One region of the Pseudazoarcus sp. NS36 genome, then DNA from elsewhere that is predicted to be linked to it. Evidence: predicted binding sites of a transcription regulator. Region 1 holds the regulator's gene; the other holds the start of a gene.
What was found. Region 1 encodes FNR, which switches genes on or off when oxygen is low (the NO sensors DNR and NnrR bind a similar motif). Its sites were predicted from a motif close to TTGANCTAGNTCAA; they were not measured.
Positions count from the first base shown of each region.

Region 1 (3,415 bases):
AACCGGCGCAGTCTGTCAAATGCCGCGCCGCTATATACCGTAGAGCAGGCGCGTGCGAGTCTCGGCCACTTGCGGGCGCATCCGTACGAAACGCCGTTTTCGCCCATGGACGGCGTTGACGTGCGTTTTCGTGAAGCTGGCCACATTCTGGGTTCAGCCATTATCGAGGTCGACCTGTCGTGCGCGGGTGGCACGCGGCGCATCGTATTCTCCGGCGACCTGGGCATGCATGCGCGTCCGGTCTTGCGCGATCCGGCACCCGTGAAGCATGCCGACTATCTGGTCGTTGAATCCACCTACGGAGATCGGGCCCACCGTTCGCTGCCGCAGACGGAAGACGAACTGGTGCACGTCCTGCAGGACACGCTGGAGCGTCGCGGCGGCAACGTGGTCATTCCGGCCTTTGCAGTCGGTCGCACGCAAGAGGTCATCTACATGCTCGCCGATCTGGTGCGGCGAGGGCGGGTGTCGCGGCTGGAGGTCGTCGTTGATTCTCCGATGGCCTCTGCGGTGACCGAGGTCACGCTCGAGCATGACGCCCTGTGGGATGCCGAGACACTCCGTCTGCGCGACTGGGCGCTGGCTCACCCCGAGCGTTTCGCCATCCGTTTCGTGTCCGACGTGGAGGAGTCGATTGCGCTCAATGCGCGCAAGCGCGGCCTGGTCATCATTTCGGCCAGTGGCATGTGTGAGGCGGGGCGCATCAAGCACCATCTCGCCCACAATCTCCCGCGCCCCGAATGCAGCGTGGTGATCTGCGGCTTTCAGGCAGGCGGTACGCTGGGGCGTCGCCTGGTCGATGGGGCTCGATCCGTGAGCCTGTTTGGCGAACGGGTGCCGGTGCGTGCATCGGTGCATACCATCGGCGGGCTGTCGGCGCATGCCGACCAGCCATCCCTGCTGGCGTGGATGGGGGGCTTTGAGCGGGCCCCCCGCAAGGCCTTTGTCGTGCACGGCGAGAGCAACGCTGCGCAGGCACTGGGCGATGCGATGCGTCAGCGTCTGGGGTGGACGGTGCGGGTGGCGGAGCCTGGTGTGGTGGAGCCGCTCGAATGAGCGCGAGGCGCTAGCGACTGCCGGACAGCTGGATGAGGCGGCGCAAGCCGGCTTGATCGATGATGCGGATGTGCTTCTGCTGCACCGTGATCAACCCTTCGTCCTGGAAGCGCGAGAAGGCGCGCGACACGGTTTCGAGTTTGAGCCCGAGGTAGGAGCCGATCTCGTCGCGGGTCATGCGCAGGTTGAACTCGGCCGGAGAAAAGCCGCGCGCATTGAAGCGTTGCGACAGATTCATCAGAAAGGCGGCCAGCCGCTCTTCCGCCCGCATCGAGCCGAGCAGCATCATCACGCCGTGGTCGCGCACGATCTCGCGGCTCATGACCTTGTGGAACTGATGCTGCAGCCCTTCGACCTCGCGGGACAGTTCTTCGAGCTGGCTGTACGGAAGTACGCACACCTCGCTGTCTTCGAGTGCGACCGCGTTGCAGCTATGGGTTTCGGTGCTGATGCCGTCCAGTCCGAGCATCTCGCCCGTCATCTGGAAGCCGGTGACCTGTTCGCGGCCGTCCTCCAGCAGCACGTCGGTCTTGAACCAGCCGACGCGGATGGCGTAGATCGCGTCGAAGGCGTCGCCCGAACGGTAGAGGTGCTGGCCCTTGCGGATCTTGCGGCGTGCGCCGACCAGGTTGTCGAGCCGCTCGATCTCCTCGGCGGACATGCCGACCGGAAGACACAACTCATGGAGATTGCACTGTGAGCAGGCAGCGCGCATGGCGGGGGCGCTGATTGGAACCGTCGCTTTGGTCACTGCGTGTGGCCACTCCATAGACATGCAGCGCCATTCGCGCATGCGTTTGATACACGTCAAAGCGGTCCGGGCCGGAATCCGGGATCGTGGAAACCATGCAGGAAACTACTCCCATGGATATCCACCAGCCGGTCGTCTTCGATCCCGATCTGATCCGTCGCTTCGACGTCAGCGGACCACGGTACACATCCTACCCTACGGCCGATCGCTTTGTTGAAGCCTTCGACGCGCAGGGGCTGGAGCAGTGGCTGCACAAGCGCAGCGTGGGTGGGGTGGTGCGTCCGCTCTCGCTGTATTTTCATATCCCGTTCTGCAACACCATCTGCTACTACTGCGGCTGCAACAAGATCATCACCAAGGACCACGGCCGCTCGGGCAGGTACCTCAAGTATCTCGCCAAGGAAATTGCACTGCAGGCGGCCCATATCGAGGGCAGCCGCGAGGTCACGCAACTGCACCTGGGCGGCGGTACGCCGACTTTTCTGTCGCATGACGAAATGCGCGGACTGATGGAGTCGGTACGCAAGCACTTCACGCTCAAGCCGGGTGGGGAGTATTCGATCGAAGTCGACCCGCGCAAGGTTGATTTCGAGACCGTCGCGCTGCTCGCCGAGCTGGGCTTCAACCGCATGAGCCTCGGCGTGCAGGACTTTGATCCCGATGTGCAGAAGGCCGTCAATCGCATCCAGAGCTACGAAGAGACGCGCCTGGTGCTCGACGCCGCGCGCGCCACGGGTTTCCGCTCGGTCAGCATCGACCTGATCTACGGCCTGCCGAAGCAGAACGTGATCCGCTTCAACCGCACGCTGAAACAGGTCATCGAACTGGCACCGGATCGCATTTCGCTCTACAGCTACGCTCACCTGCCGGCCACCTTCAAGCCGCAGCGGCGTATCGACGCCGCGCTACTGCCCGATCCCGACGGCAAACTGCAGATCCTGCAACTGGCCATCCGGCGGCTGACCGAGGCGGGCTACGTCTATATCGGCATGGATCACTTCGCGCGGCCCGACGATGAACTCGCCGTGGCGCAGCGCCAGGGCCGTCTGCACCGCAACTTCCAGGGCTATTCGACACAGTCCGAGTGCGATCTGCTGGCCTTCGGCGTTTCGGCCATCGCCAGCATCGGTCCGGTCTACGCCCAGAACCACAAGGTCATCGACGACTACTACGACGCGCTGGATCGTGACGAGCTGCCGGTGATGCGCGGTATCGAGCTGTCTGCCGACGATGTGCTGCGCCGCGCCATCATCCAGGCGCTGATGTGCCATTTTGAACTCTCGATCGAGTCCATCGAGATCGCGCACCTGATCCGCTTCGACGAATACTTTGCTGAAGAGCTGGCCGATTTGCGCGAAATGCAGGCGGCCGGCTTGCTCGAGATCAGCGACGGCTGGATTGCCGTTCAGCCCGCCGGCCGCATGCTGGTGCGCGTCATCGCCATGGTGTTCGATCGCTATCTGCGTGCTGACCGGGAACGCAAACGTTACTCCCGCGTGATCTGAGTCCGGCCCGGCGCGACGCCGGCGGGTATACTCGCGCCTTGCATCGTTGTTCCCTCCTATTTTCATGCCTGAAACCGGTTACATCGCGGTCTTCCTGATCGGC
Region 1 is NZ_BAAKJA010000002.1:144,355-147,769, reverse strand. Features, by position in the region: gene AC6H0R_RS03785 (MBL fold metallo-hydrolase RNA specificity domain-containing protein) at 1-1,056, shown strand, start outside; gene fnr (fumarate/nitrate reduction transcriptional regulator Fnr) at 1,067-1,771, opposite strand; gene hemN (oxygen-independent coproporphyrinogen III oxidase) at 1,921-3,312, shown strand; gene AC6H0R_RS03770 (sulfite exporter TauE/SafE family protein) at 3,377-3,415, shown strand, end outside.

Region 2 (3,415 bases), on a different contig from region 1:
CGATGTCCTTGTGGTTGGTGGTCGTGATCCACCGCATCAGCCCGGTCGGGCCGTGATGATCGTGATGGTGATCGTCCGCGTGCTCTGGGGTAACCGCCGCCATGCTGCCTCCTTCTCTTGACCCCGCCGGTCTTGGTCCGGCCGGGATTGAGCTGTCGAATTCTGGATCAGGTGCGGCGCGTCGTGACTGTGCGACGCGCTCGCTCGAAGCTGGGCAAGTCAGCCCTATCGCGCTGCGGCAACGGCATCCGCGGTAACGGCGCCTGCGTCGTTACCCCAGCTGCTGCGCACGTGGGTCGCGATGGCTGCGATCTCGGCATCCGCGAGACGCCCGAAGGGTGCCATCGCAGTACCAGGCCGCCCTTTCAGAAGCACCTCGATAAGGCCGGCAGCATCTCCGACAACCACCGCGGAACCCGCCAGTGCGGGGAAGGCCGGCGGGAGACCATTCCCGTTAGGCTGATGACAGGCTGCGCAGTTGGTGGCGTAAAGCTGACTGCCGTCGGCAACCTGAGGCGCCGCTGCCGCTGCGGCCGGTGCAGTCTCCGCTGCCGGCGCTTCTGCCGTAGCAGGCGATTCCGGAGCCGACGCCACAACCTCGGCAACTGCGCTGCTGTCGCTTGAAGCCACCTCGACGGACTGCCTGGAGGCAACCCATTCGGAATAGGCTTGCTCGGACACCACATGCACTTCGATCGGCATGAAAGCGTGATCACGCCCGCACAGTTCGGCACAGACGCCGCGATACACGCCTTCCTTGTCTGCGCGGAACCAGGCGTCACGAATGAAGCCCGGCACAGCATCCTGCTTGACGCCCAGGGCCGGCACCCACCATGCGTGGATCACGTCGTTGGCCGCAAGCAGCACGCGCACCTTCTTGCCGACCGGGACAACCACCGGATGATCGACTTCAAGCAGGTAGTTGTCGCCCTTGGCCTCACGGTTCTCGATCTGGCTACGCGGGGTGGTCAGCGTGGACACGAAGCTGATGCCCTCACCCTCACCGACGACATAGTCATAGCCCCACTTCCACTGGTAGCCAGTCGCCTTGATCGTGATGTCTGCAGCAGACGCGTCACGCATGTCGATGATGGTTTTGGTCGCCGGCCAGGCCATGCCGACGAGGATGAACACCGGAATGATGGTCCAGAGTACTTCGACCGTGGTGTTCTCGTGAAAATGCGCCGCGACGGCGCCTTTGGATTTGCGGTGCGCGAAGATCGAATAGAACATCACGCCAAACACCAGGATGAAGATCACTAGACAGATGATCAGCATCAGGGTGTGCAGATCGTAGATCTGCGTCGCAACCGGTGTGACCGGTTCCTGAAGATTGTATTTCGCCTGAGCCAGCGCAGATTGCGCCGCTACAAGCATAAGGCCCGACGCTGCAAGGCGACCGAAAAGACTCATGCCCCAATTCCCCCGTGTAGACATCAACGCATTGCACGGAAACCGCTGTTCCGTTGCGTGTGATTCGTCGCCTATACGGCGGGCGGATCACAAAGAAGTACTACCGAAGCACGACCCCTAACCCACTTTCCGTCTTTCCAGGCCGTTCCCCGACTTCCTGACGCGATGGACTGGCTGCGCACCCTGTTTCGTTCGAAATCTTGTATTGGCGCGCTTTTCCGTATGCCGTGCCGGAGTGTGCCACAAGCACTTTCAGCGCGGCAAGGCGATTTTTCCAGCGCCTTCAATGATCCAGATCAAAAGTCGTGCACCTCGTCACGAACTTCCGAAATCAGCCACCAGAGCGGATCTGGCTACCGTCAAGAGGACGTTGCAGACATACGACGCCGTAACCAGCGGAAGACGACTCCAACACCTGGCAGCCGGGCATAAAGTTCCTCGGCCGGATCCCAGTAGTCGCGATGCATGATCACCTGATCGTCATTTCCGAAGAGCAGCACGCTCGCGCCATGCACTTCGAAACTGCGCCCGGACATGGCGAAGCAGAAGGTCCATTCCAGCGCCGCACGGCGGTCGGCACCCATCCGGGCCGTGACCACGAAGCGCGGCGATTCAAGATTGGCGAACATGTGCTCGAAGATGCGCGTGATGGCCTCATGGCCAACGACATCGTTGAACGGATCCTTGAAGCGGGCATCGGGTGCATACAGCGCCCGCAGCTCATCGAGCGACTCGGGCCGCAGGTTCTCGTAAAAGTTCACGAGGCGGTCAAGCGCGTCATTCATAGGCCGGTGATCTTCCGTATGAGAGGAAAGTAAAACCTGCGCGGCAGCAGCGAGAGCAACTTCAGCACCAGCGTGAAGCGGCGCGGGAAATGTATTTCGAAGCCACCCCGGGCAAAGCCCGAAATGATGCGCCGGGCCGCCTCAGCGGAAGGAATCAGGGCCGGCATGTGGAAATCGTTGTTCGCCGTCAGCGGTGTTTCGACGAAACCCGGATTCACCACGAACACGTTCACTCCGCGTGGTGCCAGATCCAGGTACAGCACTTCGGCGAAATTGATCAGCGCCGCCTTGGTCGGGCCATAGGCGGCCGCTTTCGGCAAACCGCCATAGCCCGCCACGCTGCCGACCAGGGCAATAGCCCCTTCGCCACGCTCAAGCATGCTGCCAGTCACGGCCGCCACGCCTTCCATGACGCCGATGAGATTGGTGTCGACCGTCTTGCGGATCGACTCTGAATCCAGCTCCCAGGCACGCATCGGCGTATAGGTCCCGGCATTGAAGATTGCCAGATCAATTTCGCCGAATGCACGCAAGACTTCGGCCGCAGCACGAGCGTGATCCGCGCTGACGGTGACATCCATGGGCACGACCAGCGCCCCGCCACAGCGCTCGGCGACCTCGTCGAGCGCCACCCGCGTACGGGCCGACAGTGCCAGACGCGCGCCTTGCGTCGCAAGCGCCTCGGCCAGCGCAGCACCGATACCGCTCGACGCACCGACGATCCACACCCGGCGGCCGTTCCAGTCGCGAATCGGACGGTTCAGCGACATCACGAATCCCGCTTGTAGAACGACAGCGTGACTTCGCCCAGACGCACGCCGAACTTGCTCATCACCGAGCGGTTCAGCATCACCCGCTTGTCCATCAGGAACATCCAGTCGTCGAAATCGACGTTGTACACCTTGTCACCCACCGGCAAGGCCAGAACGTAACGCCAGCGCAGAGCATTGCCGGCCGCCTCTCCGAGTGCCTCGCCGACCACATCGCCGGCCGTGCCGGTGTAGCGGCCTGCGTCGTGTCGCGTCACCGTCCACACGCGACGCTGGGTCGTGCCGTCGGAATAGGTGAAATGCTCGTCGAGCGTGCCGACGTTGCCCTCCCAGCTCGCCTCGATCAGCACGTGGAAGCGCTTCACGACTTCACCCGAACGATCCTGAAAAATGCCATGGGCATCGAGCGTACCGTTGAAATAATCGCGCAAATCGAGCACCGGCTCT
Region 2 is NZ_BAAKJA010000006.1:196,649-200,063, reverse strand. Features, by position in the region: gene ctaD (cytochrome c oxidase subunit I) at 1-103, opposite strand, end outside; gene coxB (cytochrome c oxidase subunit II) at 226-1,413, opposite strand; gene AC6H0R_RS11240 (nuclear transport factor 2 family protein) at 1,773-2,198, opposite strand; gene AC6H0R_RS11235 (SDR family NAD(P)-dependent oxidoreductase) at 2,195-2,968, opposite strand; gene AC6H0R_RS11230 (DUF3833 domain-containing protein) at 2,968-3,415, opposite strand, start outside.
Region 2: coxB (cytochrome c oxidase subunit II) is a predicted target of FNR. The motif match lies at 1,700-1,713, and genes of this name have one in related genera.